2 regions of the Ureibacillus sp. FSL E2-3493 genome follow, and region 1 is predicted to be linked to the other one. Evidence: riboswitches for the same ligand, from Rfam matches in the RefSeq annotation. Region 1 holds a riboswitch; the other holds the start of a gene.

The links. A riboswitch is a leader RNA that binds a small molecule or an ion and turns the genes downstream of it on or off. The one in region 1 is predicted to bind FMN.
Region 2: it holds a riboswitch for FMN, as region 1 does, so the genes downstream of both, ribE (riboflavin synthase) here and MHH69_RS06835 (ECF transporter S component) in region 1, are expected to answer to the same signal.

Annotation. Positions count from the first base shown of each region.
Region 1 covers NZ_JBBOPK010000001.1:1,336,695-1,353,591, forward strand. Annotated here, with positions in the region: gene MHH69_RS06815 (ATP-binding protein) at 1-945, shown strand, start outside; gene MHH69_RS06820 (hypothetical protein) at 1,131-1,436, shown strand; gene MHH69_RS06825 (RNA polymerase sigma factor SigX) at 1,702-2,238, shown strand; gene MHH69_RS06830 (hypothetical protein) at 2,228-3,433, shown strand; FMN riboswitch at 3,532-3,698, shown strand; gene MHH69_RS06835 (ECF transporter S component) at 3,954-4,532, shown strand; gene MHH69_RS06840 (MerR family transcriptional regulator) at 4,796-5,191, shown strand; gene glnA (type I glutamate--ammonia ligase) at 5,233-6,567, shown strand; gene MHH69_RS06850 (TlpA family protein disulfide reductase) at 6,715-7,437, shown strand; gene MHH69_RS06855 (enoyl-ACP reductase FabI) at 7,489-8,265, opposite strand; gene MHH69_RS06860 (PadR family transcriptional regulator) at 8,463-8,804, shown strand; gene MHH69_RS06865 (DUF1129 family protein) at 8,788-9,459, shown strand; gene MHH69_RS06870 (ferredoxin) at 9,512-9,760, opposite strand; gene MHH69_RS06875 (helix-turn-helix domain-containing protein) at 9,866-10,897, shown strand; gene MHH69_RS06880 (RecQ family ATP-dependent DNA helicase) at 10,900-12,345, shown strand; gene MHH69_RS06885 (LysM peptidoglycan-binding domain-containing protein) at 12,464-13,132, shown strand; gene MHH69_RS06890 (metallophosphoesterase) at 13,315-14,070, shown strand; gene MHH69_RS06895 (YpdA family putative bacillithiol disulfide reductase) at 14,118-15,092, shown strand; gene MHH69_RS06900 (asparaginase) at 15,136-16,104, opposite strand; gene prsW (glutamic-type intramembrane protease PrsW) at 16,190-16,864, shown strand.
Region 2 covers NZ_JBBOPK010000001.1:2,917,848-2,934,744, forward strand. Annotated here, with positions in the region: gene MHH69_RS15110 (hypothetical protein) at 164-346, opposite strand; gene mutY (A/G-specific adenine glycosylase) at 417-1,469, opposite strand; gene MHH69_RS15120 (metal-dependent hydrolase) at 1,591-2,577, shown strand; gene MHH69_RS15125 (YfhJ family protein) at 2,622-2,891, opposite strand; gene MHH69_RS15130 (YfhH family protein) at 2,899-3,228, opposite strand; gene recX (recombination regulator RecX) at 3,221-4,030, opposite strand; gene pdaA (delta-lactam-biosynthetic de-N-acetylase) at 4,187-4,978, shown strand; gene ribH (6,7-dimethyl-8-ribityllumazine synthase) at 5,047-5,514, opposite strand; partial or broken gene ribB (3,4-dihydroxy-2-butanone-4-phosphate synthase) at 5,578-6,168, opposite strand; gene ribE (riboflavin synthase) at 6,192-6,830, opposite strand; FMN riboswitch at 6,954-7,087, opposite strand; FMN riboswitch at 7,231-7,364, opposite strand; gene rlmD (23S rRNA (uracil(1939)-C(5))-methyltransferase RlmD) at 7,559-8,920, shown strand; gene MHH69_RS15165 (CPBP family intramembrane glutamic endopeptidase) at 9,182-9,973, opposite strand; gene MHH69_RS15170 (DUF1648 domain-containing protein) at 9,985-11,085, opposite strand; gene MHH69_RS15175 (GntR family transcriptional regulator) at 11,099-11,476, opposite strand; gene glpK (glycerol kinase GlpK) at 11,680-13,170, opposite strand; gene MHH69_RS15185 (MIP/aquaporin family protein) at 13,219-14,031, opposite strand; gene MHH69_RS15190 (saccharopine dehydrogenase family protein) at 14,479-15,705, shown strand; gene nspC (carboxynorspermidine decarboxylase) at 15,706-16,845, shown strand.

The DNA.
Region 1 (16,897 bases):
ACGATATTATTAAGTAACCCTCCTGCTGATAAATTACTTCAAAAATGGTTTATAGGGAAAAAAGGGCAAAATGACAGTCCTATTCCTAAGGAAATTTTTGAAATGCTAGATCATGTATTAAATTTTGAAGATAAGCTAGAAGAAGACCTTGAAATAGGTGGTTCCTACTATCGAATTACGATTAGTCCATTAAAAAATAGTGAACTATCCATTCGTGGGGCCATTGCGGTCATTCGCGATATGACCGAACAATCCCGTCTTGAAAAATTACGTTCCGATTTTATTGCGAATGTGTCCCATGAACTTCGAACACCTATTGCGATGTTGCAAGGGTATTCTGAAGCGTTATTAGATGATGTAGTGTCCAACGAAGAAGAACGGAGTGAAATGACTCGCATCATTTATGATGAATCTCAGCGAATGGGACGTTTAGTTAATGACTTGTTAGATTTAGCTCGCATGGAATCGGGATATACAAATTTATTTAAAGACGAAGTTCCGATTGTGCATGCTATTGAAAGAATTACGCAAAAATTTACCCAGGTTGCAAAGGAAAGGAAAGTTCATCTTCAATTTAAGACAGAGTTGTCTGAGGATGTTCAAATAAGTATGGATGAAGATCGAATTGAACAGGTGTTAACGAATTTAATTGATAATGCGATTCGACATACTTCCGAACAGGGAAGTGTAACGGTTTCCTTAACGCAAGAATTATCCTATGCAAAAATCCAAGTTTCGGATACTGGAGAGGGAATTCCACAAGACGATCTACCTTATGTTTTTGAACGTTTTTATAAAGCGGACAAAGCTCGAACACGTTCTAAAGGGGGAACAGGGTTAGGTCTTGCCATTGCGAAAAACATCGTCGAAGCCCATAAAGGGAATATTCATGTAGATAGTGTAGTTGGAGAAGGAACTACTTTCACCTTCTTTTTACCATTATAAGAAAAGTGATAAGGCTAGAAACGTCAATGTTTCTAGCCTTTTTTATATTGGAAGAACGACATTAAATAGCCCCTTTTTCCAATTGTTAAAAAACATCATTATTTAGAAGTTTTTTCGGAAATAATATTCATAAGATAAAGAGATATCGTAGAAAACCAAATTGTGTGGAAAGGGGAATAGTTGAAATGGGGCATGTTCTCGATCTATTTCAAGATTTGATAAATGAATGTACGAGTGTACAAGAAGAAATTCACAAACTTAATTCTTTAGAATCGGATTTAAAGACTAAAAAGCTGGTACTTCAAAGTGCAGCTAATTTATCGAGTAATCAATCAGATATTGAATACTTTCATTCGGAAATTCAAAAGGTATATATAGAACAACAGAGAGTTACAAAAGAAAAAGCGCAACAACAAATGCGTTATCGAGATTTAGTAAGAAGAGTCAATGTAATTGAAACAGTAGCAAAACAATTTGAGCAAAAGGAATAGTCAGTTTCGTGGACTGTTTATCGTCAAATAAAAATTGTTCTTTATTTTAGTTGTACCATTAAATGTAAAACCGTTAAAATAAAGGTTGTCCTTAAAGATTGTAGTGAAATGGACAACCTTTTCCTTTATTTTATGTATATCATCGATATTTGCACTTATAATGACCATATAGAATAATTTTAATAGAAATTATAAAATATCTTGAATTAATGAAACTTTTCTATGTTGTATACGACAAAATTAATAGGAACGGAGGACTGATAGTTTGAAAGAGTCCATATTCCATCGTTTGTATGAATTGTATCATCAAGATGTCTTTCAATTTTTAATTTATTTAGTTAAAAATCGAACCATTGCAGAAGATTTATCCCATGAAGTATATGTAAGAGTATTAAAATCCTACGAGCGATTTCAGGGGAGAAGCTCAGAGAAAACATGGCTATTTGCCATTGCAAAAAATGTAGCCATCGACTATTTTAGAAAAAATACTGTTCGTTCTTCCCACAGTTTTAATGCTTTTAATTGGGAAACAGAACAACTCGTATCACCAACTAAATCTCCTGAAAGTTTTACCGAGCTCAATGACGAAATGCAGCAGTTATTAACCGCTTTAGAAAAATGTACTGGTGATCAAAAGATGGTCATCATTATGAGATATTTCCAAGAATTATCTATATCGGAAACAGCAGCGGTTTTAAATTGGACGGAAGGAAAAGTTAAAACAACACAACATCGGGCCATTAAACAACTTCGTGAGTTATTAACAACATCCAAAAAGGAGGCGAATCAACATGACTCATGACCAATGGGATGACGACAAAATTGAAAATCTATTATCCAATGTACCGAAAATTCATGATCAACGTTCAAAAGATGAAGTCCTCCAACGACTAAAGGAAGATGGACTTTTTGATGAGGAGCCTTTGAAGAAAACTAGAAAGAAATTTAATTGGATACCGATGGCCATTTCAATAGCTGCAGTCTGTTTAATCGCTATATTAGTTCCGTCAATGATGAACCAACATACTTCTGAAGAAACTACCGTAATGGATCGAGCAGACGATTCCTCTAGTGTTTCTAAGAACTCTATGATTGAATCAGAGGAATCGAAATCTAGTGAAGAAATGAATATAATGGGAACTGAGATGGCTGATCTTCGTACAGCTGTTTATCCTGATCAAATTGAAGGAAATACGATATTTAAATTAGGATTAGCTAGTGATGCTGCAGATAGTATCCCTGTAACCGTTTTAATTCCAAATGAAAGAATTCAGGAGGATTTTGGTAATAGTCAACCTACAGGGGTTGAGCTATATAACAAATATGCACCATTGTTTAACGAAGAGGCTATTGGATTTCATAATTATCATCCGTATGACGGGGAAATTACTGAACGGGATAATCAAGTTGTTCACACATTACCAAGTGATCAATTATATGATGTTGGAACTGGTTCACTTACAACTTATACAGCATCACTAGTAGATACATTTGGAGATCATTATGATGAAGTTGTTCAATTAGATGAAACTGGTTCACCCTTTATATTCAGTGAAGTAGGAGAATCATCACCAATTCCATTGAATGGTGAAACGACTCAATACAACTATTATCAATTTACACAGCCAGATGGTCAGAGCTATTTAGTGCCTAACTTTAGAGCTTTTTATTCAACCGTAGAAGAAGCGATTCTTACAATGAAAGAAAACACAAATGATGTTTATCAATCCGTTATTGTTCCGGATGTTGATTACGATGTAACGGTTGAACAGGATGTGGTTACTGTAACATTCACTGAACAATTGGATTTAATGACTCTTGATCAACAACAAGCGATGAAAATGATTGAAGGAATTTTATTAACCGCAGCAAATTTCAATATGAACGTACAATTTAAAAATGTAACCCAAACCGAATGGCAAGGTTTTGATTTTACTACAACATTACCAATGCCGGTCGGTGCAAATGAAATACCATATTCAACAGTTTTTCAATAAATAGCGTTTGAAAATAGGAAATAAAAGGAAAAGTTTTTCCTATTGAACTATCTTTACAATATTTCAATTTCGAGATATAATGTTAAAAAATAATATTGATTCATCTTCGGGGCAGGGTGAAATTCCCGATCGGCGGTAATAGAAACTCATTCTCTTTTACATCGGAGGATTGCAATATAGTTTCTTAAGCCCGCGAGCTCAACTTAGAGCAGGATTTGGTGTGATTCCAAAGCCGACAGTATAGTCTGGATGGGAGAAGGTGAAGGTACGGTCTCTATATTCGTTTGTGGATAGGAAACTGTATGTGGAAGTATCGTTTGTACATTGTCGTATAACTTTACTTTTATTTAGCGTACCCTTTATAATACGCTTGTTTTCGCATACTTATTTTCTTATTTTTAATGTGCCTATTTCTCCCTTATGCAATTTTGCATAAGGGATTTTTCATGGAGAAGGCGAATATAGATGAAGGCTGTCCTTTCTTCTTGCGGGTTGAATCAGCAAAGAGGAGAGAAAGTAAATGAAAAATCAAAACCTTAAGTTACGTTCTTTTGTAACGATTGCCATGTTAAGTAGTATTTCTTTTATTCTGATGCTAATAAACTTCCCTTTACCGGGCTTCCCGGTATTTTTACAAATCGACTTTAGTGATACACCAGCTTTAATCGCAGCAATTACAATGGGACCGTTAGCTGGAATTTTAGTCGAACTGTTTAAAAATGTATTAGATTGGATTTTCTCAGGGACACCAACAGGGGTTCCGGTAGGTCATATGGCCAACTTTGTTACAGGTATTTTATTTATTTTACCTGTCTACTATCTTTATAAAAAGATACCTAAACTAGAAGGATTAATTTTAGGGTTAGCCGCAGGTACAGTCATTATGTCAGTAGGAATGAGTCTATTAAACTATGTAGCCTTTTTACCTATGTATTCTTACTTCCTTGGATGGGGTACTTTTGATATGAAAGAAACGATTGTGTTAGGTATTTTACCATTTAACTTTATAAAAGGAATTATGCTCATGATTGTAACGGTTTTATTATTCCGTACAATGAAAGTTTGGATCGAAAATCAACGAGCACAATATTTACTATAAATCAAAAGTTGTTCATTCATGTCATAAACTATGACGATAATGAACAGCTTTTTTATTTGAAAAAATTGATACAGAATGGCCCAACGTGAAAGCGTTGGGTTTTTTCGTTTTTTATGTCGTAAGCCCTTGATTATATAGGGAATTCGTTCCATCTAAAATTGCGATAAAAAAAATCTAAATTTCATATGTTATTTTTTCTAACATAGTATTGCTATTATACATAACATAGTTTAAAATAATGCTATGAAAGGGAGGAGATGTCGATGAGTCGAGAGTTTCGAAGAGCAATGCCGTTACTCCCTATTAGCATGGTAATGCAATTAACGGAGTTAACTGCGAGACAAATTCGATATTACGAGGAACATAAATTAATTGAGCCTGCAAGGTCAGAAGGCAATCGTAGAATGTTCTCATTAGATGATGTAGATGCATTATTAGAAATTCGTGAACTTCTCGATCAAGGGATTAACATGGCAGGAATTAAAAAAGTTTTTGATATGAGAAAAAACAACAATGTGAAATCTTCTAACAAACTATCTATTTCTGACGCAGAACTCCGCGCGATTTTACGTGAGGAAATGCAACAGGCACAAATTATGCAAAAGGCATCATTAAGGCAAGGGGATTTATCTCGCTTTTTTCAAGTAAAGGGTGAGTAAATTATATTTTTTAATTTAAAATTTTAGGAGTGTGGAAAAAGATGGCTAAGTACACAAAAGAAGACATTAAACAAATTGTGAAAGATAAAGGCGTAAAATATATTCGCCTACAATTTACAGACATTTTAGGTACGATTAAAAACGTAGAAATTCCTTTAAGCCAATTAGATAAGGCTTTAGATAACAAAATGATGTTTGACGGATCTTCCATTGAAGGTTTTGTACGTATTGAGGAATCAGATATGTACTTACAACCGGATTTAGATACTTTTGTTATCTTCCCTTGGACAGCGGAAAAAGGGAAAGTAGCCCGATTAATTTGTGATATTGTAAATCCGGATGGTACACCATTTGCTGGTGACCCACGCTCAAACTTAAAACGTGTATTAGGTAACATGGAAGAACTAGGATTTACAAGTTTCAACTTAGGACCAGAGCCAGAATTCTTCTTATTTAAATTAGATGAAAAAGGTAACCCAACTCTTGAATTAAATGATGATGGAGGATACTTCGACTTAGCACCAACTGACCTTGGTGAAAACTGCCGTCGTGATATCGTGTTAGAATTGGAAGAAATGGGCTTTGAAATTGAAGCTTCTCACCACGAGGTAGCTCCTGGACAACACGAAATTGATTTTAAATATGCAAATGCTATAGAAGCGTGTGATAATATTCAAACTTTCAAATTAGTAGTTAAAACAATCGCTCGTAAACACGGTTTACATGCGTCATTTATGCCAAAACCACTATTCGGCGTAAACGGTTCTGGTATGCACTCGAACTTATCATTGTTCAAAGGAAACCAAAATGTATTTTGGGATGAAAATGCAGAATTAGAGCTATCTGATACTGCTCGTGCATTCATGGCAGGTATTATGAAACATGCGAAAGCATTCACAGCTGTAACAAACCCATTAGTAAACTCTTACAAACGTTTAGTACCAGGCTATGAAGCACCATGTTATATTGCTTGGTCTGCTCGTAACCGTTCACCGTTAATTCGTATTCCTGCATCTCGTGGATTATCTACTCGTGTTGAATTACGTTCAGTTGACCCAGCAGCGAATCCTTACTTAGCTTTAGCAGTGCTTTTAGAAGCTGGTTTAGATGGAATCCGTAACGGTTTAACACCTCCTCCTCCAGTAGATCGTAATATTTATGTGATGAATGCGGCTGAGTTGAAAGAAACTGGTATTGAAAGTTTACCGGGATCACTACTAGAAGCTTTACAAGAATTAGAAAAAGATGAAGTGATTAAAGGTGCTCTAGGCGAACATATTTATTCGAACTTTAAAGAGGCGAAAGAAATTGAATATGATATGTTCCGTACAGTTGTACATCCTTGGGAACGTGACCAATATTTAAAAATGTATTAATTTATTGTTGTAAATGCCCCATTGCTAATACTCCACCTATTTTGGAGTATTAGTTAATGGGGTTTTTTATATTTTAAGAACTTTACATGATATTTAATAAAGTTCATATACTAATGATAATCATGCATGAAATAGGAGAGTTATTGATTGAGAAAACAATTATTATCTGCTGTTTTAACGGGGCTCATTGTCATTGTTCTTTTCATTACAATATATACAAATATGGCTGAATCGAAAGGTACTCCACTAACTATTGATGAGGCAATCCAATCGAATCTTTTGCAAGAACTTCCAAGTGAAGACGAAGGGTCTAGAGGAGATAATCCTACTATTTCTTATCGAATCATTGAAGAACCGGTTATCGGTGATACCCATGGAGAAGAAGGACATGCCCATGCTCATGACCATAATGATGCTCATGAAGAGGGAAGTATACAACCAGAAGTTCGAACGATGAATACGAAAGCGCCTGATTTTGAATTGAAAACATTAGCTGGTGACACAGTGAAACTTTCAAATTTAAAGGGAAAAAAAATATTCATTAACTTTTGGGCAACGTGGTGTCCTCCGTGTGTAGAAGAAATGCCTACAATCCAACATTTTTATGAAAGTTATGCTAAAGAACATAATGTAGAAATTTTATCCGTTAATGCGACAGATTTAGAAACGAACAAAGAGAAAGTGAAACAATTTGCAAACAAACATGGTATTACCTTTCCTATTTTATTAGATGAAGGCGGGAATACATCCATTGCTTATGAAGTTCTTACAATCCCAACGAGTATTATTGTGAATGAAGAGGGAATTATTGTAGAACAAATTATTGGTCCGGTTACAGAAGAGCTATTATTAGAGAAATTAAGTAAGTAAATGAAAAATAGGACTTCTTTATGCAAAGTATGCATAGTGAAGTCCTAAATTTTATCCCATAATATTATATCCAGAATCAACGTAAATCGTTTCTCCCGTAACACCGCGTGACAAGTTACTTAACATAACAAGAGTCATATCTGCTACTTCTTCTTGATTTGTATTACGTTTCAATGGAGATAGTTCTTCGATTTTGTGTAATGCTGTGTTAAAGCTTGGTACACCTTTGGCTGCTAACGTACGAATAGCACCTGCAGATATTGCGTTTACACGTATACCTTCGGAACCAAGATCTGATGCAAGATATTTCATTGCAGATTCTAATGCAGCTTTTGCAACACCCATTACATTATATCCTTCAAGCACTCGTTGTCCACCTAAATAACTCATTGTGACGATGGAAGCACCTTCTGTCATATATGGTAGGGCCGCTTTTGCCACTGCAATTAACGAATATGCGCTTGTATCTTGAGCAAAGGCATATCCTTCACGAGATGTTTCAACAAAACGATTTTTTAAATCTTCTGCATGGGCAAAGGCAACGGAATGCACAATTCCATGAATGACACCGAATTGTTCACCAATTTGAGTAAAGGCTTTTGAAATGCTTTCATCACTATTTACATCACATTCGATAACAGCTGTTTTATGTTCTGTATAATCAGCTAAAACTTTTTCAATTTTTCCTTTTGAACGTTCTTTTCGATAAGTAAAGATTACGTTTGCTCCTACTTCTAAAAGCTTCTTTGCAATTCCCCAAGCGATACTACGCTCGTTTGCAACACCCATTACGACAATATTTTTATCTTTTAACTGTAAAATGTCCATCCAATGTACCCCTTTATCGAATAATGTTATATCAGTTATTAGTACCAACTACTAATTTCAGTTTAACAGTTCTATCATTAAAAATCAATGCTATTTAAGTAACTTGCATAACAAAATAGTTGACTGCTATTTTGTTATGCAATATAGTATTAAACAGAGGGTATCTTGTAAAGCAAAATAGTGAGGTGAGAATCGCTTTGTCCATACGAAGTCAGTTGTTAAAAGGTATTTTAGATGGTTGTGTTTTATCGGTTATTGAAAAAGAAGAAGTATACGGCTATGAATTGTCACAAAAACTGCAGCAGCTTGGTTTAAAGGATATAAGTGAAGGTACGATTTATCCCGTATTATTACGTTTGCAAAAAAGTCAGTGGATTAACGGAAAAATGCGACCATCCGATACTGGCCCAAATCGGAAATATTATTCTTTAACCGATAAAGGAAAGGTGGCCCTTGAATCAATTCGTAAGGAATGGGAGCTATTAAGTAGGCCTATTACAAATATATTAAGAGGTGATGAGAATGACGTTAACAATTAAAAAAATGGTGAAACAAAATAATGAAAAACGCAATTTATTAACACCCGAAAATAAAACGTATTATGAAAATATGCTTCTGTATATTCGAACAAATGCATTTAAAGATGAAAAGGCGACGGAAGAAGTGTTGCTGGAAATGTTAGACCACTTACTCGAGGCACAAAAAGAAGGGAAAAAGGCAGAGGAAGTGTTTGGAAAGGCACCTCAACAACTCGCTCAAGATATTATCGAATCCCTTCCGAATGAATCGGTAAAAAAAATAATGGGATTTAGTTTGGAAATCATATTAACATTATTTGGTTGGTATTTAGTGGCTTGGGGTGCTCCGGATTTAATTTTAAAGGAAGGCTCTACAATTTATTTAGGTACGGCTTCAGTCTCTATCGTGTTAATTATTGGAAGCTTAGTCGGTCTCATTTATTTTATATTTGCTGTATTAAAAAAGAATGCATTTACGAGCAAGAAAAAGAAAAACAAAGTTACTTGGGGTTTAGGCATACTATTTAGTTTAGTTTGGGCAGGTGTTATACTTTTAAATATTTTTGTTAAACCTTTTGGACCGGCTATTGATATACATTATTATACTGCCTTCGGACTTGGCTGTTTCTTAATATTAGCATCCTATTTATTTAAAAAAACCCGTGAAGCAAAATAAACAAAAAGGTAGGCAAGGGTAAATCCCTTTCCTACCTTTTTATATGAATGAATTATTCGTATTTTAAAGGATCGCCCTCAAATGATTCGTCTGCTACTTTGATAGAATCTGTCGGACAGCCTTCAAATGCATCTTGCATATCCTCTAGTAGATCTTCTGGTACTTCAGCTGTACCCATGTTATCATCTAAAATAACGAAGGCAATTCCTTCATCATCATAATCATAAATATCTGGGGCTGCAGCACCACAAGCGCCACAAGCAATACATGTATCTTTATCAACAATTGTATATTTTGGCATAGTATTCTCTCCTTTTTAACGTGCGCTCCAATCAAGCTTCTTTTCTATTCTAAAACTGTTTAATCGACTTTTCAACATAATACTACGAAATGGAGGGGTTGATTTTTGATATTTGAACAAATTCTTTTACAAATTTTCCACAATTTCAATCAAGAACGAACGATTTCCGCACCTTTCCATTTACTAAAAGGTAAACGTTCAGGCCAAACAATACAAGATGTGGGAATATATCATTTACATAAGTTTTTTAGTATTTTACCGAAATTGTCAAGACCTCATTACGACGAGAAACTGAATTCATTAATAGAAGAACATTATTTAATCGTCCATGATGAAGGTAGCTATGAGCTGACAGATAGTGCAAGAGAATTTGTAAAGGATAGGGAAAAGTATTATTTTAATGGGTGGTATTATAGAGGGAATGAGCATATTTTTTTTGCTAGACTTTCATTGATTGTGCAATCCCTCTCTCACCATGGGGCAGGTCGAATGTCTTTTACCCCTATTCAAAAGGACGATCATATTCAACATTGGGTTCGACAGTTTTTACTTATAAATCAATATAAAGAAGGTAATTTACAAAAAACGTTATTAGACGAAATAGTGGGGAGTCTTGAAAGTTCAAAAGTAGAAGAACGGGCAAAATCGATTGTCATTAACCGCTTGGCAGGTTTTCAAACGGCTGGCCTTACATGGCAGCAAATCAGTTATCAAGAAAATTTATCTGAAATGGATGTTCAATTAATTTATATTTCTACTTTACATAGTTGGATTACCCAAATTTCAAATCATCCGGAGCAATATTTATTACTAAATCAACTTGCAAAAGATATTCGAGTCGTTATTCCTTTAAGTGGTTCTGCTCATCAAACAGCCGAACTCTTCCGTAAAGGGTATTTAATAGAAGAAATTAGTCATATCCGCCGGTTAAAGGTTAGCACGATTGAAGACCATATCGTTGAAATTGCGATGAATGATCCCGATTTTTCTATCGAACAATTTATTTCGAAAGAAGATATTAAAAAAGTAATGACGGCAGTCGATGATTATAATACGAGAAAACTAAAGATTTTACATGAAGTGGTTCCTCATTTATCCTATTTTCAAATACGACTTGTATTGGCGAGGGGGGAATAACGATGGAACTTGAGAAAGTTTTACAACATCATTTTGGCTATACATCCTTCCGTCCCGGCCAGAAAGAAGTTATTGAGCAAATTGTAAAAGGTAAGGATGTCATTGCGTTGTTGCCTACGGGAATGGGGAAGTCATTATGTTATCAGCTTCCGGGATATATATTTAACAAACCGGTTTTAATCATTTCTCCATTATTATCGTTAATGCAAGATCAAGTTGATCAAATTAAACAACTGAAGGAAAAAAGGGTAGTGGCCTTAAATTCTTTTTTGAACGCCACTCAGAAAAAAGTAACGATACAACATTTACACCAATATCGGTTTATATTTATTTCACCTGAAATGTTATTGCAACCCCAAGTCCAACAGAAGTTAAATTCAATGGAGTTATCATTGATTGTTGTTGATGAAGCTCACTGTATTTCCCAATGGGGATTTGATTTTAGACCAGATTATTTACGAGTTGGTGAAGTGATGGATAAAGCGAATCGGCCACCAATTTTAGCTTTATCGGCAACTGCTACACAAAAAGTGTTAGGTGATATCGAATCTTATTTAAAGATGAATGAACCATTTACATTTATTCATTCCGTTGATCGTCCGAATATTCATATGGGTAGAGTATTGTTTCAAAACAGAGAGGAAAAATTGGATTGGATTTTGGAACACGTGTTGGAAACAGCAGGTCCGGGAATTATTTATACCCAATCTAGATCAAAAACTGAAAGTATAAGTGAAAGATTGCTTCAAATGGGAATTTCAACGGCTGCCTATCATGGTGGGAAAGATACGTTAGATCGACAATTCATTCAACAACAGTTTATCGACGGTTCCTTAGAATGGATTGTTGCGACGAATGCTTTTGGAATGGGCGTACATAAACAAAATGTTCGGCAAATTATCCATGAATCAATCCCATCGAATGTTGCCAATTATATGCAAGAAATAGGACGAGCAGGCCGAGATGGAAAGGATGCTCTTGCAATTCTTCTTTTTGCGGATGGAGACGATGAGTTTGCGAAATTTGTCGGAATCGATGATTTTCCAAATGAAGTACACGTAGATCTTTATCTAGAGTATCGTAGGAGGAATGAATCCCCTTCAACTATGATTCAAAATGGGGAAATTTCTGAGACGGCATATCGAGTGTTAGATTATTGGATGCACCAAATCCATCCAAATGAAGTGAAACATCAATTATTAACGATGAAAACTGATAAAATAAGAGCTGTTGAAGAAGTAGTCAATTTAATTCGAACAAAAAGTTGCATGAGAGAAAAGCTTGTCCACTATTTTGGACAAAATTTAATGGAAAAACCATCAGATTGTTGTGAATGTTGTGGGTTAGATTATCACAATATTATTCAAAAACGGGAAAGTTTCGAACAGGATGAAACGGCGGTTTCTTGGAAAAAAAGACTCGAAACGATTCTTTTAGGTTTTTCGTAAATATATGTTAAAAATATCGATTTGTCGACAAAAATCTATTAAAATATTCACCTCGATTATTTACATTTTAAAGAAATTTCGTCATAATTAGAGAAAGATAGTTTTGGAGGTGGCACTGATGAGTAATGAAGATTACAGAGAAAAAATCGAAGAGCATCGTCAAACAATCGAAATGGAAGAAAAAAAATCTAGAATGTCACGATCTAATCGAAATAAAATAAAGAAAAAAAGAAAATTTTCATTAATGAATGCACTAGTTATTTTACTACTTGGAATTCCATTATTGTTACTTATATACGTATCTGCTTTTTATGATCCAGGTAAACATGAAGTAGCAGAAGTAGAAAAAAATAACGATACACTCGTTGAGTTTCAAACAAATAATACCGTATCTGCAAGTGCGAAGGAAAAGGAACCTGAAGTAGCGCAAGAGCAAGATGCCGAAAAAGAGGCTGCTGAAGCAGAGGCTGCGAAGAAAGCAGAAGCTGAAAAACAAGCCGCTGAAGAAGCGGCGAAAAAAGCGGAAGCCGAAAAACAAGCTGCTGAGGAAGCAGCGAAAAAAGCAGAAGCCGAAAAACAGGCTGCAGCGCAAAAAGAAGCGGAAGCGAAAAAACAAGAGGCTGAAAAACAATCGAGCGGTAAGGTACATACAGTCCAACCAAATGAAAATTTATTCCGTATTGCATTAAAGTATTATAATGATGCAAGTGGTGTAGAGAAAATTAAACAAGCTAATAATTTATCTTCTAATGACGTTTACGTAGGGCAAACTTTAATTATACCGTAACTAAGATTTTCTATCCGTTTGATGAATCCATGGCTATCTTTGCTTTTTCTGGACAGATTAATGATTTTGGATTAATCTCAACTGTATAAAGATTACATATTCGGTTGGAGCCGAATATACTAAAAAGACGATGGTAACTTACCTCGTCTTTTTGTTTTTGAAACGGAGGGTTTATAATTTTTTTGTTTGTCCTAATAATGGTAATCGTCGTGTTTTTACTCTTTATGTATAAACAGGCCAATGAAAACAATGTATTACATCATGAAATTTCTTTACTTGGTGAACCGGAACAAGTTTCCCTTTTTTTCATCTCGGATGTCCATTTAAGGAAAATTCATGTCCCAATGATTGAACAAATTTCTAAACGATTTGATGCGGTCATTATTGGTGGAGATTTTGCCGATAAACGAACACCCATTGAACGAATCTATCAAAACATTGAACTGCTTCAAAGGTTAGGTCCGCTCTATTTTGTTTGGGGAAATAATGATCGTGAAGTTGGCGAAGTAACATTGCGGAACATTTTTAAGGAGACGGGTGTCCACATAATAGAAAATGACGCAATTATACTTCCGAATATGAAAAATCGATGTTGGATAAGTGCCATCGATGATACGTCTACGGAAAATGAAGATTTCGATCTTGCGTTTGAAAAATGCAGGGGAGAGGAAAATGTTATTTTTATTTCCCATAACCCGGAAGTATTTCGTGAAGTACGCCATAACTTCCATACAAAATTAATGTTAGGTGGACACTTCCATGGTGGCCAAATTCGATTTGGTTCGATAGGAATGTTACCCCATGGTTCATTTTCTATTAGAGATGGTGTATTTACGCTCATTAGTAATGGATATGGTACGACGATGGTACCATTCCGTTTAGGAGCAAAACCCCAGTGTCACATTATTGACTTGCATTTTCATGATACAATAAAGTAGTAAAATAAATTTATATAGTTGGTAAGTTGTTTTAAGGAGAGGTTAAGATGCAAACTGTAGACGCTATAATCGTAGGGGGAGGTCCTTGCGGTTTATCTGCTGCAATAGAATTACAAAATATCGGATTAAAGCCAATTGTCATTGAAAAAGGGAATGTGGTAAATGCTATTTATCATTATCCAACTCATCAAACCTTTTTTAGTACAAGTGAAAAATTAGCTATTGGTGATGTGCCTTTTATAATAGAGGAACGAAAACCCCATCGAAATCAGGCGCTTGTTTATTATCGTGAAGTAGTGAAAATGAAAAACATTCAAGTTAATGCCTTCGAAAAAGTGGAATCAGTTGTAAAAGGTGAAAATCAATTTACGGTAAAAACCGATAAAGAAGTATACGAAACACCATACGTTATTCTGGCAACAGGTTATTATGATCAGCCGAATTATATGGATATTCCAGGTGAAAATTTACCAAAAGTTTTTCATTATTTTAAAGAAGCCCATCCATTTTTTGATACAGATGTACTCGTAATTGGTGGGAAAAATTCTGCGGTGGATGCTGCCCTGGAATTACATAAAGCAAAAGCTAGAGTTACTGTTGCGTATCGAGGTAGTGATTATTCTCCAAGTGTTAAACCTTGGATTTTACCGGAATTTGCATCCCTTGTTCGAAACGAAGAAATTACGATGCATTTTAATACGATTGTTAAAGAAATTCGGGAAACAGAAGTTGTCCTTTCAACAAACGGCATTGAGAAGGTCATTAAAAATGATTATGTTTTTGCTATGACAGGTTATCATCCTGATCATGACTTTATCCGTGCGATGGGTGTTGAAATCGACGCTGAAACTGGTAGACCATTGTATGATGTAGAAACAATGGAAACGAATATAGAAAATTTATATATTGCAGGTGTTCTTGCTGCTGGAAATAATGCGAATGAAATTTTTATTGAAAATGGAAAGTTTCATGGAGGATTTATCGCGAAGCACATTGAACAGAAAATGAATAATTCAAAGTAAAAACGAAAAGGTGTCTCAGTTTTTGAGACACCTTTTTGATTAGTTAATTAAAAAATTCCTTTAAATCAATCGGATTATTATGTTGATTTAATCCGATTAAAAGTTTTAAACGAGCTTTTTGGCCGTTGATTCCAGTGGCAAATATGACACCTAGGTTTTCTAGACTTTTTCCGCCACCTTCGTATCCATAAACTCCTTCAGCAATTCCGTTAAAGCAACGGGATACTAATATAACAGGGATATTTGCCTGTAGTAATTTTTGTATACCGACTGCAACATCAGGAGGGACATTACCTTGTCCTAACCCTTCGAGTACAACACCGTCATACTTCAAATCTAATATGGCTTCGATTAAATCCCTTTCCATTCCTGCATATACCTTTAATAAAGCAACCCGTTTTTCAATGGAGTTTACTTCTACATATCTTCGTTTAATCGGTGCTTGGTGAATGTGTACCATTTTTTTCGTTACTAACCCGATAGGACCGTATTGTGGGCTTTGGAACGTGTTGACGCTAGATGTGGAAGTTTTTGTAATGTTAAAGGCTTGATGAATTTCATCGTTCATCACAACGAGTACTCCTTTGTTTCTTGCGTCATCACTGCAAGCAACTTGTATTGCTTCTACTAAGTTATATACTCCGTCTGCACCGAGTTCATTGGATGAACGCATAGCACCAGTTAACACTATCGGAAATTCAAATTGAGTTGTTAAATCTAAAAAGTAAGCAGTTTCTTCTAACGTGTCTGTCCCGTGGGTAATAACGATTCCATCAACCACATGTTCTTGAGTGTATTGAACGATCGTATCTCGTAAATAAAGCATTTCTTTGGGCGTAATATGGGGTGAAGGATAATTAAATACTTCCATTTCACGGATATTCGCATATTTGGAAAGCTGTTCACTTACACCTAAAAGTGGATTTTTGTCGTTAGGGAGAACTGCCCCCTTTTCATTCATCTTCATTGAAATGGTACCACCTGTATGTAGCAATAAAATATTTTTTGCCATAAAAATTTCCCCTCTAATTCATTTTTTCGTGAGCTAATAATGATATAATAACATTAATGAGTTTTGAAAGGAGCGTAGCCAAAAAATGTTCATATTGTTTTCTGCTGCGATTGCTCCTGGGTTAGCGCTGCTTAGTTATTTTTATTTAAGAAATCAGATGGCGACCGAGCCGAGAAAAACGTTGTTACAAGCTTTTCTTTTCGGGACGTTAATTACTTTCCCGATTATGTTTATACAATATGTAGTAAAAACAGAAGATACTTTTTCCAACCGTTTTATCACTGAAGTATTATTTTCAAGTGGACTCGAGGAGTTTTTTAAATGGCTCGTCATCTTTACCGTTATTCTTAGACATATTGAATTTGACGATCCATATGATGGCATTCTTTACGGTGCAAGTGTTTCCCTCGGATTTGCAACGGTTGAAAATGTTCTCTATTTAATATCCTTTGGAATAAATACGGCTCTAATGAGGGCGATTTTACCAGTATCGAGCCATGCATTATTTGGAGTCGTAATGGGCTACTACTTTGGTAAAAGTAAGTTTGCTAATAATGATAAAAAAACAGAGTACTTAATTCTTTCTATTTTAACGCCATTTTTACTACATATCATTTATAATTCTATTTTATCCTTTAAAGGCTATTGGGTATATTTGATTGCTCCGTTTATGTTTTATTTGTGGTGGTTAGCATTGAAAAAAGTAAAATTAGCCCATCAACATTTAGTACAACATTTATTTGAACAAAATAAAATTTAATAAGAAAACAAATGGCGAGTAGAATGAACGATC
Region 2 (16,897 bases), 1.6 Mb from region 1:
GGAAATAAAAAACTTGTAGTTAGAAGAACATATTTTTTAATGAATTTGGTAAAAATTAGATTAGAACATCCTTTTATCCTTTATATAAAATTAAGGTATAGACAAATAAATTTGTCTATACCTTAACGTGAATTGTCTTATTCACAATTGTAAAGCAATCTAATTAAAATTCGTTGTTGTTATTTTTATTATTGTTATTATTGTTGTTATTGCGTTGGTTGTTTTGTTGATTTTGTTTTTGGTTTTGTTGACGTGCTTGTTGGAAGTCTTGATCAACACCAAATTCTTCATTATTGTTGAAGTTGTTGTTATTATTGTTGTTATTGTTGTTGTTTTTCTTCGCCATCTCAAACTCACCTCCGTAATAATTATTGTGGACTGATGTTATTGAGATTATGCGAAAGTTAAAAAATAAGTTAATTCAGAACATTCAAAATTTTCAACATTGGTACTGACATTGGTAATTCCCTAATTTTTCCTATAGGTAAAAAATGGGCATTGGCCGGTAATTGATTCAATTGTTGAACTTGTACAAGATTGCATTCCATCTCCCAAGTTAAATGGGAAAAGATATGTTTAAATTTCATGAAATCATTATTTAAATAATTTTCAATTTGAACATTATACTGTTTTTCAAAAGCGTCTTTTGTAGTTTCTTTCGTCATTTCTATCATTGGAAATTGCCACATATTAGCTAACAACCCCTCATTTGGTCGCTTTTCAATTAAATAATTCCCTTGTTTATCGACAGCTACATATATATTATATATTACTTTTTTCGTTTTTATTTTTTTTGATTTTATTGGCAATTGTTCTGTATCACCTTCTTGAAACGCAATACAATAATCACGTACAGGACAAAGCAAGCATTTCGGAGAAGTTGGTGTACAAATCATAGCTCCTAAATCCATTATGGCTTGATTAAAATCACCAGGGTAATCTTTATCGATTAACATATCGACTGCTTCTTCAAAAACTTTTCTCGTTTTGGGTAGGGCGATATCTTCTTCAATATGTAATACGCGGCTTAAAACACGCATAACATTTCCATCCACTGCATGCTCTGGTTTATTATAGGCAATACTTAAAATAGCGCCAGCAGTGTATGGTCCAATACCTTTTAATTTTGAAAGATCATGGCGATTGTCCGGTACAACGGCGTTATATTTCTCGACCACTTCTTTAACGCCCGCCTGTAAATTTCTAGCTCTTGAATAATATCCTAACCCTTCCCACATTTTTAACAGTTCTTCTTGCGGAGCATAAGCAAGGGACTGCATCGTAGGATATTTTTCTATAAAACGATTATAATACGGGATGACCGTGTCTACCCTTGTTTGTTGAAGCATAATTTCGGAGACCCAAATTTTATAAGGGTCCGATGTTCGCCTCCACGGCAAATCTCTTTTTTCTCTATTAAACCAATCGACTAAATGATGGCGAAATTCATTTTTATATTGATAATTCACGATAACCTCCGACGAATTTCGATTTTAAATTTTATAATTAGGGTATAATACTTCTATTAAGATTCATGAAAATAACCGTCAAGTATATAAGAAATGTGTCCATAAACAGGGAGTTGATACTTTGGATTCAGGCACACATTTAGTAATGGGCGTTGCATTAGGCGGCTTAGCTTTAGCAGATCCTGTTGTAGCCGAAAATAATTTAACATTTGTTGCTGTTATGGCTGGTACCGTTATTGGCTCACAAGCACCAGATGTGGATACTATATTAAAACTTCGAAATAATGCGATTTACATCCGACATCATCGTGGCATTACCCATTCGATCCCAGCAGTCCTTTTATGGCCCATTGCCATTACAGCTGTATTATCTTTTATATTTCAAGACGCCAATATATTTCATTTATGGCTTTGGACTTTCCTAGCTGTTTTTTTACATGTTTTTGTTGATATATTTAATGCCTACGGTACGCAAGCCCTTCGTCCTTTTTCAAAGAAATGGGTTGCACTTGGTGTTATTAATACCTTTGATCCGATTATTTTCGGATTACATTGCATCGGCATTATGTTATGGGCTTTTTGGTTCGACCCTGTCATAACATTCACTGTCATGTATACGATTATTTTTGTTTACTATATTATACGTTTCGTTTTACAAGCAGCTGTAAAGAAGGCCGTTCATGATGCTATTCCGGATGAAGATTATGTCATTGTCGCACCAACAATGCGTTTTTTAAATTGGCGAGTAGCTGCAAAATCAAAAACCCATTATTATGTTGGTCGGGCTTACGGCAAAAAAATAAACATTTACGACAAATTTGAAATCCATCCGCTTCCAAGAACACCGATTGTTAATAAAGCTCTTGAAGATTCGAATTTAGCTGCATTCATTTCTTTCTCTCCCTTATATCGTTGGGAAATTTCCGAAATAGACTGCAACTTAACGGAAGTGCGTTTAATCGATTTACGTTATCGAAGTAATGATCGTTATCCTTTTGTAGCTGTTGCCCATGTGGATGAGGAGTTGAACATTGTCAATTCCTATACGGGTTGGATTTATTCTGAAGATAAACTACAACGCAAACTACAAATTGGTTCGAGTAATTAAATAGCGAGGAGTTGTCCCACCTATTAGGACAACTCCTCTATTATTTAATGAAGATTTTCATCACTTTCATCTAATAGATGGGCATACTTTGGATTTCTACCCGCAAACTCATGAATTTTATCTCCGTAACTTTCAATCCATTGTTGGACTATCTTTTCTGTATATTCCATTCCACGGTAATCATATCCCGCTTTTGCATAAGTCGATTCAAAATCAGACCAGAGTAGTTCAATCCATGTTTTTGCTTTATTAACGGATAAATTAGGATTTTTACTTACTAAAATTTGTGTTAATTTATCTATTGATTGATTCACATTCATATTACTTCCCTACTTTCATTGGTAAAAGAATAGAAATCGGCAATGCTTCTTCATAACGATCTCCACCTAAACGATAACCCCAAGCAAATCGTCCTTTTAAATATTCTACTTTAAAAAATTCCCCTGGAGCACCGTCTATACGATACATTTCTCCTGGTACAATTGTTTTCGGGTCAATTAAATAAGCAGCAGCCATCGTTGCTTTTCGCTCATATACAGCATACTCATTTACAATCCCAAGCTGTTCAGCTTTTCTAGCCTTTTCCTTTAAGTTGGCAATTTCTTCTCTTAATTCTTGTTCCGTCATTTCCGCATAATTTTTTTCAGCCATTTGCTTCCTGCTCCTTTTCATCTAAATAACGATCGATTACTTCTATTGGAAAGCCTTTCTGGTATAAGGCTTGTTTTGTTTTCATTCGCAATTCATTACCTGTTAACTTGGCAGCATACTTTTTCCACAGTTTATCCCCTTGTAGTTCAATCAAATGTTGCCAATCATCATCTTCTCTCTCTAAACGAATTTGGTCAAGTATTTCGTTTACAACTGAAAAGGAATAACCTTTCCGCATTAAAAGATCTTGCACCTTTTGTTTTATTTGCATCGGTGTCTTTTTACTATTTGCCCGCACTGTTTTTTCTGCCAGCTCCATCGCAATATTCACTTGTTCTTCATAAGTAAAAGATTCAAGTACTTTGCTTTGAGTATCTTTATCGATTCCCTTTTTCATCAAATCTTGTTTAATCGCTCTCGGCCCTTTTTTGGCTGTTTTCTTTTTTGTTTCTAATAAAGCTTTCGAATAAGTTTCATCATTTAAAAAACCAAGTTTCTCCAACTTCCGAATGGCCTCTAACACAACAGCTTCTCCAAAGCCTGCATCTAACAATTTCTTTTTCACTTCAAATTCACTGCGCATTTGATAACTTAAAAAATTTAACCCACGATTAAACGCTTTTGCGATTTCATCTTCATATGTAATTTCATCGATATCAAATTGTTCGAGTATTTTTCCCTTTGTTAAACCAAACTTAATAAGGGTCGATTCATCAACAGCAAAGGCATAACTTTCATTTAAATAAATATTATATCGTTCTGGATTGTTTTTCTGTCTGCTTATTTTCGATATGACTTGCATACAAACACTCCTTCTAAGCATTAGTATACATTTTTTTTAAGTTCGTTTCATTGCCGTTCATTTGTTAAATCATTTCCTTCTAGGATAAGCGAATATTCATTGGCATAAAGGAACAGTTTTCGCACAATATAAGCAAAAAGGAGGCTAAAATTTTTTATGTGGAAACATCCCATTTTTCGTTTAACATTATGGGCAATCGCATTTTTCTTTGCCTTTAGTTTTATTAAACCAGATATTGCTAACGCAAACTCCTATCACTGGGGCTTTAGTAAATCAAAAGATGGAAAGCCGGCAGATGCGGGGGCAAAATTTGAAAGCATGTTAAAAGAGTATGGCGCATTTTATCGAGGAGACCCAAACAAAAAGGTTATTTATTTAACCTTTGATAACGGCTTTGAAAACGGATATACAGAAAGTATTTTGGATACTTTAAAGGAAGAAAATGTTCCAGCAACCTTTTTCTTAACGGGGCACTATTTAACAAGTGCAACGGATTTAGTAAAAAGAATGATTAAAGAAGGTCATATTATCGGGAATCATTCCTATGGACACCCAGATATGTCTAAGTTATCCGACGAAGAACTTGTAAAAGAATGGAAAAAATTCGATTCAAAATTAAATGAAGTTGCCGGAATTAAACGTACCCATTATGTACGTCCACCAAAAGGTATATTTAACGAAAGAGTTTTAGAAGTTGGAAATAAACACGGTTATACCCACATGTTCTGGGATACAGCATTTGTAGACTGGCATGCTGATTCCAATGTAGGGTGGGAATATGCTTACGATGAACTAATGAACCAATTGCACCCAGGCGCATTAATTTTATTGCATACTGTGGCAAAACATAATGCCGATGCCCTTCCGAAATTTATAAAAGAAGCGAAAAAACAAGGGTATACTTTTGGTTCCCTTGACGATTTAGTCATGGAATCCGTATTAGAATAATAAAAAGTGCCAACACGAAAAGTAGGCGTGTTGGCACTTATTTTGTTAAAAGCATTGATTTCTATTCATTATTTAAACATTTTTTTCAAGTTGGCCATTTCAATGGCAGAAACAGCAGAATCATAACCTTTGTTGCCCGCTTTTGTACCTGCACGTTCAATTGCTTGTTCGATGTTTTCTGTTGTTACGATCCCGAAAATTACTGGCACATTTGAATTTAATGAAACGCTAGCAATTCCTTTTGCTGCTTCGTTATTAACATAATCATAATGAGTTGTTGCTCCACGTATTACTGTACCTAACCCAATTACCGCATCATAGTTACCTGTTTCAACCATTTGTTTAGCGATAAATGGTACTTCAAACGCTCCTGGTACCCATGCTACATCAATATTTTCTTCATCTACTCCATGTCTTCTTAAACCATCAAGGGCACCATCTAATAATTTTGTTGTAATAAACTCGTTAAAACGTCCTACAACAATCCCTATTTTTAAATCTGTTCCTATTAATTGTGCTTCAAATCGTTTTCCCATTGTTCTATTCTCCTCGTCATAAAATTATTGTCTTAAAATGTGTTATCCAATTTTTTGTTTTGAACGAAATCCAACTAAATCTTCAATCGTAATAATTTTTAATCGATGCATTGTTGCAAAATCCTTCAAGCCGTCAAGGCGTAACATCATTCCATCTTCAGCCATGATTTCACAAATAACACCTGCCGGAACGCTGCCACAAGCTCTTGCCAAATCAATAGCTGCTTCAGTATGTCCTCTTCTTTCGAGCACTCCGTTTCTTTTTGCGATTAACGGAAATACGTGACCCGGACGTCTGAAATGGGCTGGCTTAGCATTTTCTTTAATCATTTGTAAAATCGTAAAGGATCGCTCATACGCACTGATTCCAGTTGTCGTTTCCATATGATCGATACTTACTGTAAAAGCTGTTTGATGATTATCCGTATTATGTTCAACCATCGGAAATAATTCTAGTTTATTGGCCAGTTCTTCCGTAATCGGTGTACAAATTAAACCTCGACCAAATGTCGCCATAAAATTAATATTTTCCGGTGTGGCAAATTCAGCTAGAATGACTAAATCTCCTTCGTTTTCACGATTTTCATCGTCCACAACAATAATCGGCTTTCCTTTTTTTAAGTCTTCTAAAGCTTCTTCTATTGTATTGATCATTTTCTCCACCACCGTTTTTATAGTTAAAATCCGTTTTGTTTTAAAAATTCTATTGATATATTTGACGTATTATCCGTTTTTCTTAAATGATGTAAAACGTATTTCCCTAACATATCTGTTTCGATATTTACTTTATCTCCTACACTTTTCATGCCTAAAATCGTTTCTGCATACGTGTGAGGAATAAGGGATACTGTAACAGTATTACTGGATACTTGAAATAGCGTTAAGCTTGTCCCATCAATTGTAATAGAACCTTTAGGTATACAATTTTCAATAAGTTCTCTAGGTATTTCAATTTCAATGTAAACTGCGTTTGAAACCGGTCTTTTACTTCTAATCGTTCCTACACCATCTACATGTCCTGAAACAATATGACCACCAAATCGGCCATTGGCACTCATTGCCCGTTCTAAATTGACCATATCTCCTAATTTTAACGTATGAATCGTTGTTACCTTTACTGTTTCTGGCATGACATCTACAGTCATTTCTTCACTAGTTAAGTGGGTAATCGTCAGACATACACCATTAACCGCAATGCTATCACCCAATTTAGCATCAGACACAATTTTGGGTGTAACAATGGTCAATTGACTACTGTCGATATCTTTTTTAATCCCAACTACTTTTCCCTTATCTTCAATTATGCCTGTAAACAATCTACTCACCTCTTTCTAAAAATAAAAAACCCCTTAGAAAATGTCCTAAGGAGTTGGGAGTATTTAAAAAAAATGGCGTAACGAAATAAACCTTTTGAAATTAATTTTCAAAAAGTGCCAAAATTCATCCTTCTCCCATCCAGACTATACTGTCGGCTTTGGACTCGCACCAAATCCTGCTCTTAACAAGCTCACGGGCTTAGAAGTTTCGCTTCATCACCGTCGATTGGGAATTTCACCCGACCCCGAAGGATGCTTAAGATATATCTTAAGCTTAACCGTATTCAATTTTAAACTATTAAATAAAAAATCCCGTTCAGAAATGAATCGGGATTGAAAAAGAAAAAATACTATAGCAAATAAACCATTAAAAATAACAATTTTAATGGTACATCTATAATAGTTCCTTCTCCCATCCAGACTATACTGTCGGCTTTGGATTCGCACCAAATCCTGCTTATAACAAGCTCACGGGCTTAGAAGTTTCACTTCATCACCGTCGATTGGGAATTTCACCCGACCCCGAAGGAATAATTTATTTAATTGAAATAAGAATAACACGATTTCAAAATAATTGCTAATAACTTATTTTAAAATAACACTAAACGTATCTCTATAGATTTTTACTTAAAGGAAGAATTTATTCATTTGCTTTCAAATAGTGCTTCGATATAATGGTTAAATGAACAAAATAAAGGACGTGAACGCTTTTGGGCGAAAATGTAGTAATGGAAATTGGTCAAAAATTTCCTTTAACGATTAAAAGATTAGGTATTAATGGTGAAGGGGTCGGCTTTTATAAACGAAATGTAGTATTCGTAAAAGGTGCATTACCTGGAGAAGAAGTAACTGTAAAAGTTTCAAAAGTACAGCGAAATTTTGCTGAAGCGGAAATTTTAAACATCCGTAAAGTATCGAAAGACCGCCAAGAGCCAAGCTGCCCTGTTTACAATGAATGTGGAGGATGTCAGCTGCAACATTTAACATATAGCGGGCAACTTAAAGAAAAACGGGATATGGTCATACAAGCATTAGAAAAGTACGTTAAATCAATTGCTGAAACGACGGATATCCGCCCTACCCTTGGGATGGACACCCCTTGGCATTATCGAAATAAAAGTTCCTTCCAAGTAAGAAAAGAAGGGAAACGGGTTTATGCAGGTTTATATATTGAAGGGACAAATAAATTATTAAATATTAATGATTGTGCTGTTCAACATCCCCTAACGTCCAAAATCACTGTAGGGACTCGAAAAATATTACAAAAGCTAAATATCTCCATTTACGATGGGAAATCGTTGGACGGATTAGTTCGCACAATTGTCGTTCGCACAGCTGTTCAAACAGGCGAAACCCAAGTTTGTTTAGTGACGACACGAAAAGATATACCTCATAAGAAAGAGTTAATCGAGCGCATATTAAAAATCGATCCGAGTATCGTTTCGATTACCCAAAATATAAATCGAGAAAAAACTTCCCTTATTTTTGGAGATGAAACGATTAGTTTATATGGTAAAGAAACGATTCATGAAAATTTAGGAGAACTTGCCTTCGACTTATCGTCCCGCGCTTTCTTTCAACTTAATCCTGAGCAGACGGTTCATTTATATGATGAAATTAAAAAAGCTGCCCAGTTAACTGGAAAGGAAAAAGTAGTAGATGCTTATTGTGGGGTTGGGACAATTGGGTTATGGCTAGCACCTAAAGCAAAGGAAGTCCGCGGTATGGATGTTGTTCCTGAAAGTATTGTTGATGCTAAGAAAAATGCAAGAAATCACGGATATAAACATGTTCGCTATTATACAGGTACAGCAGAGGAATGGTTGGCAAAATGGAAACGGGATGGATTTATCCCTGACGTAATTACTGTCGATCCACCCCGGACTGGTCTTGCACCAAGCTTCATCAAAACCGTATTGAAAATTAAACCGAAACGATTTGTCTATACTTCTTGTAATCCGTCCACCTTTGCTAAAGACTTACAGGAATTAACGAAGTTTTATAACGTGGACTACATTCAACCAGTAGATATGTTTCCTCAAACTGCAAGGGTTGAAATCGTAGCGAAATTAACATTGAAAAAGAAATAATAATAAAAACTATGTGATACTTCCAATTCCATCTTGTGTTTGATAGACTATTGTCGCTCGACATTGAGTAAAACTCTTCTCGATTTGAATTTGGTTTGACGGCTATTTTCATTATATCAATAGGAGTTTTTATTTCCATTTCTAATACCACTCTAAAAGTATATTTTCACACGTGCAGAGCACGTGGTTTTAAAAGAATTAATTAAAAAAGAGGTGACCTAGTCATCTCTTTTTCCTATTTAAAGACAGTTCATGCAACTATCATGACAATAGTGGAATAAACAACAGCTGTAATGCAATGTGTGTAAACATATGGGCTAACACTGCATACTCGAATCCCTTTTTCCAATAAAGATACCCGAAGAATATACCGCCAATGCCATTTAGCAAGAAACATCTTATAATTAATTCTACTGTTAAATCCCCAAATACCATAACCGTTGCAGGTAAATGGCCAGCTGCAAATAATAATGAAGCAATTACAATAGCAATCCAAAAGAAAGAATTTGATAAGCTTTGCTGATTGCGTCTAAAGAGTTTCATCATAAGCCATACTAATAAGCTCATGAAGAACAACCTTAGCATAATTTCTTCGAACACCCCGCCATAGAAAATTCCCGCGAGTAAACCTATCACTGAAGTTTCAGCTTGCCCTTTACCAATAGCTTCAATATTATGTTGAAAATAAAATTGATCTGCCCCAACTAAAACAAAGGCTGTAATTACGCCAAAGCCCACTGCCATTAAAGTACTTTTCAAATCTATCTTCGTTTTTTCTTTACTGAAAAACGAATCGAAAATATTTAACTTAAATCCTACTTTCCTCGCTAGTTTTATCCCGATAAAAGATAAAACAAATGAAAAAATAGCAATTTGCAACGAACTTATCATCGATAAAATATAAATAGGGATTGGGATTGTTTTAATTAACGAATCGTATTGATCCGAAGAAGTATTTTGCAACATTTCTAACTGGTATGGTACTAAAAAGAACCCACCAATTAAGCAGATAAATGCTAATATTAATGAAATTTTTAAATCTACTTTTTTCAAGAAACGGCACCTCACCCTCCCATAACGAAAGAAATGATAATAATAATGATTAACGGTACAAAAACAATTAAGTAACCCACTGGATTAGCAAAGTTGATAGTCCATCCTACTCCAAAACGTTTCTCTACAAAAATGGATGGATCATTTTTATTGAAATAAAACATACCGCCTTTCCAATATTGATCTTCATCTACTTCCATAATCTTCTCATCAATTGTTCCTTCTATCTTCTTATCAGAGCGACCTACTTTTAATGCAAAAATAAGTGAGCCAGCTAATACAATAAATAAGAAAGCAAAAGGTAAAATTATTTTTATACTACCTACTGCAAATTCAGGATGAATCATTGTTAGTTGATAAAAACTCATTAATATAGTGCAAGCTAACATGACGAAGAACAGAAACCAGCTTGAATATTTTCTTAAAGTTAATTGACGATTTTTAGATGCAGCTAAATTGGATGCACTTAACTTAATACCAGAATTTTTCGTCGCGACATGAACACCTAAGAACATTAATTGCATAATTAATAATAGTAATGTGTGTTGTATTGCTGAAAGAGGCGATTTTTCTGTAAAAGCGTCCGGTTCCCCACTTGGTCCCCAATGGGTCGGTATTTGTTGCGGTAAAATATCATAGTTAAAAATTGTATAACTCATTAAACCTAACGTCGTAATGATGGGTAATAAATAGATATACCACGGTAACATTTCATCTTCTTTTCGCACGGATAAGTCCGTTACTTTCACTTGTTTTAAATGTTCTACCCATTTATGTTGAATTTTTAATTGTTTCGTTTTCCCATGATAGTAAATATATAAAGATAAACTAATGAGAAGAATTCCAAATTCCATTAACATACCGATAATCGCCATTTGTTCTTCCTGTGGTTCAGTAGTTAATGACCAAACTGAATAACCTGTTAGTAACACAATGGATATAAGGGCAACTGCAATAGCATATTGCTTTTTCAACTTTTTAATTGCCCCATCGTTCATATATTGTTCAGGTATTGTCACACCAAAAATAACCGTCTTTTTAACTAAATACGGAATAACGATTTGAGTGACAGCTATAAATAAAGTAATGATAAGAAAAACTAAAAACGCCATGTTATTTCCTCCTTTACCTTTCCTTCATTTCTTCCATAATAGAAAAAATCATATTTTGAATTTCCTCTTTTTTTACTCCTAGCACGAGTGCTTCAGCAATAATAGGTTTTATTACGGAAAGAATTCTTTCGTTCGTTTCATTAGTGACATGTTCACCTGGCGAAATAATCGCACCGGATTTAGGGACAATTTTAATAATCCCTTTCTTTTCTAGCTCATGGTAACTTTTGTTTACCGTATGCATATTAACGCCTAAGTCTGCTGCAAACGCTCGTACGGATGGTAACGATTCACCATATTGAATGTCCCCTCGGGCAATCCCTTCGATTATTTGATTGGTTAATTGTGTATAAATTGGGACATCTGAAGTTGTTTCTATTCGAATGATCACGAATTCCCCTCCAATCTGTTCTATATTTATTATAACAGAACTGTTCTATAATGTATAGAACAAAAAGCGAATTTAACAAAGTGAAAAAAGAGGAAGCATCTATGCCTCCTCCACTGGCCATAAAAAAGAGATCACAAAACACCACCTTTAAAGGTATGTTTAAGTGATCTCTAAATAATCTAGCTTAATTTCTAAAACGAGAATTATTTATATGTTCGCGTACTTGCAACAGCTCTTTCCCAACCGTCGACCAATTCTTTTCTTTTCGCTTCGTCCATTTTCGGCTCATAAGATTGGTCAATTGCCCATTGGGATGCAATTTCTTCTTGACTTTCCCAAAAGCCAACCGCTAATCCAGCCAAATAGGCTGCTCCTAGCGCCGTTGTTTCATTTACCTTTGGCACTTCTACTGGAACATTTAAAATATCGCTTTGGAACTCCATTAAGAAACTATTCTTAACAGCTCCTCCGTCGGCACGTAATGTTTTCAATGAAATTCCTGAATCCTTTTCCATCGCATCGAGAACAGCCTTCGTTTGATATGCTAATGATTCCACTGTAGCACGAACGAAATGATCCTTTGTTGTTCCGCGCGTTAAACCAAATATTGCTCCCCTTGCTTCACTGTCCCAATAAGGCGTTCCTAATCCAACAAAGGCAGGAACAACATAAACTCCGTCCGTTGAATCAACTCTTCTACAATATTGCTCACTGTCAGCAGCATTATTAAACATACGTAAACCGTCACGTAACCATTGAATAGCAGATCCGGCTACAAAAATACTTCCTTCTAGCGCATATTCTACTTTGCCATTTAATCCCCATGCTAACGTTGTTAATAAGCCATGGACAGATTTAACTGGTTTCTCACCAGTATTCATGAGCATGAAGCAGCCTGTTCCGTAAGTGTTTTTTGCCATCCCCTTTTCAAAACATGCCTGGCCGAACAATGCTGCTTGCTGGTCTCCAGCCACCCCAGCAATTGGTACTTCCTGACCGAAGAAATGCTCTTTATCGGTAGTCGCATACACTGTTGATGAAGGACAAACTTCAGGCAACATAGATGTTGGGATATCAAGAATCGATAATAATTCCTCATCCCATTTTAATTCGTAAATATTATACATAAGTGTTCGGGATGCGTTGGAATAATCCGTCACATGGGCTTTACCGCCAGACAGTTTCCAAATTAACCAAGTATCGATTGTACCGAATAATAACTTTCCTTCATTAGCAAGTTCCCTTGCACCATCCACATTGTCTAAAATCCATTTCACTTTCGTTCCTGAGAAATAAGCATCGATTAATAATCCCGTTTTGGAACGGAAAAGTTCGTTATATCCATTGCTTTTCAATTCCTCACAAATATCGTTTGTTTGACGTGACTGCCAAACAATTGCATTGTAAATCGGATTTCCTGTTTCTTTATTCCAAACAACCGTTGTTTCCCGTTGATTTGTTATCCCTATCGCTGCTACCATTTCAGGAGAAACGTCTGCTTCTGATAAGCAAGAAGCAATGACAGCTAAAACCGAACCTAAAATTTCGTTGGCATTATGCTCAACCCACCCTGGATTTGGAAAGTGTTGAGTAAATTCTTTTTGAGCGCTATGGACAATTTCTCCTTGCTTATTAAAAAGAATTGCTCTTGAACTAGTTGTTCCTTGATCGATTGACAAAATATATTTTCCCATTTTCCTGTTCCCACCTATCTATAGTTCATTTTTAACTTCGTTTGTCTTTTAAAGCATTTCATTACTTGTTAAATTTCTTGGACTCATAAAATAAGCAATACCTAAAACAAGTACTGTCACAACTAATACAATCCAAAATTCAGTCGTCATCGTATTATTAAATACAGCTTTATGGAATAATGCACCTAGAGAGCCACCAAGCAGTGGACCAACAACTGGTATCCAAGAATATTTCCAATTTGAAGACCCTTTGCCAGCAATCGGAAGAACTGCATGGGCGATACGTGGGCCTAAATCCCGGGCAGGATTAATAGCGTAACCTGTAGTACCTCCAAAGGCCATACCGATGGCAACAATTAGAAGCCCTACAGCAATTGGATTTAACCCTTCTGTAAATTGCCCCGCTCCGATAAATTGCAGACCTAATAGCAATACAAATGTCCCAATAATTTCACTTAACAAATTGGAAAACGTATGAGGTATAGCCGGTCCAGTAGAAAATACGCCTAGTTTTGCACCTGGATCCTTCGTTTCCTTCCAATGAGGTAAATATTGAAGGAAAATAATACATGCTCCTAAAAATGCTCCGATTAATTGTCCAAGAATATATAGTGGAACATCATTCCAAGCAAAATCACCCGTCCATGCTAAACCTACTGTTACTGCCGGATTCAAATGGGCACCACTAATACTTCCGACGGCATAAACCCCTAATGTTACACCTAGCCCCCAAGCAATCGAAATGACTACCCAGCCGGCATCTTTTGCATAGGACTTCGTTAGATTAGCGCCCGCGCAAACACCTGCTCCAAACAAAATTAAAATCATCGTCCCTAAAACTTCTCCCCAAAACGGTGACATCTTCAACATCTCCTTTGTTTTAAAATAATAAGGAAACACCTTTTATTATTTAAAGGTATAAGGGCAATAAGTGTTTCCCTTTTGTACTCCAAACTAAAAAAATGAATGGAAACGCTATCATTTTTACTCATAATTACGCTTAGACAAATTTATTTATTCGTTGTCGTAACAAATAAATTTTGAAGGATTGTCCAATCTTTATTGCTCAAACGAACTATTATATTTGAAAGAATATGAGTAAAATTCTTTAAAAACTTGACTCTATTATACATTAAATAGTTTCATCTTTAGGATAATATTCTTCAAAACTAGTTAAAATTCTCCAATATCCTTTATCTTTCTACAATGAAATAAACAACTGAAACCTAATTTTATTTGATACCCTCAACATTATTGTGTATAATCGTTTTGTTTTAAAAAAATAAAATATTTGGGGGTTATAAAGAATTGGGTAAAGCATTGATTATTGGAGCTGGCGGTGTAGCTAGCGTAGTCGTACACAAATGTGTACAAAATTCAGAAGTGTTCGAGGAGATTATGATCGCTAGTCGAACTAAGTCAAAATGCGACGCTTTAAAGGAAAAATTAGACGGCGGTAAAACAATTATCCACACTGCACAAGTTGATGCGGATAATGTTAACGAACTTGTTGAATTAATCAATGGATTTAAACCAGATGTGGTAATTAACGTTGCTTTACCATATCAAGACTTAACAATTATGGATGCATGTTTAGAGACAGGTGTGCACTATGTTGATACTGCAAACTATGAGCCACCTGAAACAGCTAAATTTGAATATAAATGGCAATGGGCTTACAAAGAAAAATTCGAAAAAGCTGGTCTTACAGCTTTATTAGGTAGTGGATTCGATCCAGGTGTAACTGGCGTATTCTCTGCTTACGCTCTAAAACATCACTTCGATGAAATTCATTACATCGATATTTTAGATGCGAATGCTGGTGACCACGGTTATCCTTTCGCAACAAACTTCAACCCAGAAATCAACATTCGCGAAATTACTGCGAACGGTCGTTACTGGAAAGAAGGCAAATGGGTAGAAACTGAACCTTTAGAGTTTAAAGAAGTTTATAACTTCCCTGAAATTGGACCTAAAGATATGTACCTTCTATACCATGAAGAATTAGAATCTTTAGCAAAAAATATTAAAGGCATTAAACAAATTCGTTTCTGGATGACATTCTCTGAAAAATATTTAACTCACTTACGAGTTTTAGAAAACGTAGGAATGACATCTATTGAACCAATCGAATTTGAAGGTCAAATGATTCAACCACTTCAATTCTTAAAAGCTGTTTTACCAGATCCAGCATCCCTTGGACCTCGTACAAAAGGTAAAACAAATATCGGTTGTATCTTCCGTGGAATAAAAGATGGTAAAGAAAAAACTTACTATGTATATAACGTTTGTGACCACGAAGAATGTTACCGTGAAGTAGGTAGTCAAGCTATCTCTTACACAACAGGTGTACCTGCAATGATTGGTGCAATGTTAGTGATGAATGGCGAATGGCAAAAACCAGGTGTATGGAACGTGGAAGAATTCAATCCAGATCCATTCATGGAAGCTTTAAATAAATGGGGCTTACCATGGCAAGAAAGCCATAACCCAGAATTAGTGGACCTTAGCCTTGATAAAGAAGAGGCGAAGTAAATGAAGACAATTGATTGGAATACAGCGCCGTCTCCAAGTTATGTTGTGGACGAGCGCCTGCTATTACGTAACTTAGAAATATTAAAATCTGTACAAGATCGTACAGGTTGTGATATTTTACTAGCACTAAAAGGGTTCTCCATGTTTTCTACTTTCCCAATGGTGCGTCAATATTTAAAAGGTATTACATCAAGTTCTTTATTTGAAGCCCGCCTAGGTTATGAAGAATTCGGAAAAGAAGTACATGCCTATGCACCAGCTTATGCAGAACATGAAATTGATGAATATTTAAAATATGTGGATCATATCGTGTTCAACTCCTTTGACCAATTAAACAAGTATAAAGAAAAAGTACAAAGTTTGGACAAGCACGTTTCGATCGGTTTACGTGTAAATCCTGGTTACTCTGAAGTTGAAACACCACTTTATGACCCATGTTATATCAATTCTCGTCTTGGAATACCTGTTGATTCATTCCGTCCAGATCAATTAGACGGCGTTGAAGGTATCCACTTCCACGCGATGTGTGAACAAGGTTCAGACGTATTGGAGCGTATTTTAGTACACTTCGAAGAAAAATACGGTGAATATTTACATCAAATGAAATGGATTAACTTCGGCGGTGGTCATCATATTACCCGAGAAGATTACGATGTTGACAAACTTGTATCATTAATTAACTACATGCAAGAAAAATATGACGTGAAAGTTATTTTAGAACCAGGAGAAGCAATTGCTTTAAATACTGGTTACTTAGTAACGACTGTCCTAGATGTAGTGAAAAACGGAATGGAAATTGCCATTTTAGATACTTCTGCTACATGTCATATGCCAGACGTATTAGAAATGCCTTACCGTCCCCAAATTATTGGCGCGAGTACACCAAATGACAAACCGTATACTTACCGTCTAGGTGGTATGACATGTCTAGCTGGTGACGTAATTGGCGATTACTCATTTGACGAACCATTAAAAGCTGGTGACAAAATAGTATTTACCGATATGGCTCACTATACAATGGTGAAAAACCATATGTTCAATGGTGTAAACTTACCAAGCATTTGTTTATATAACGAAGATGAAGGCGTAAAAGTCGTACGTCAGTTTGGTTATGAAGACTACCGAAATAGATTATCTTAATAAGCACAAATAAGCTAACTCAGAATTATTGAGTTAGCTTATTTTTTTAAAG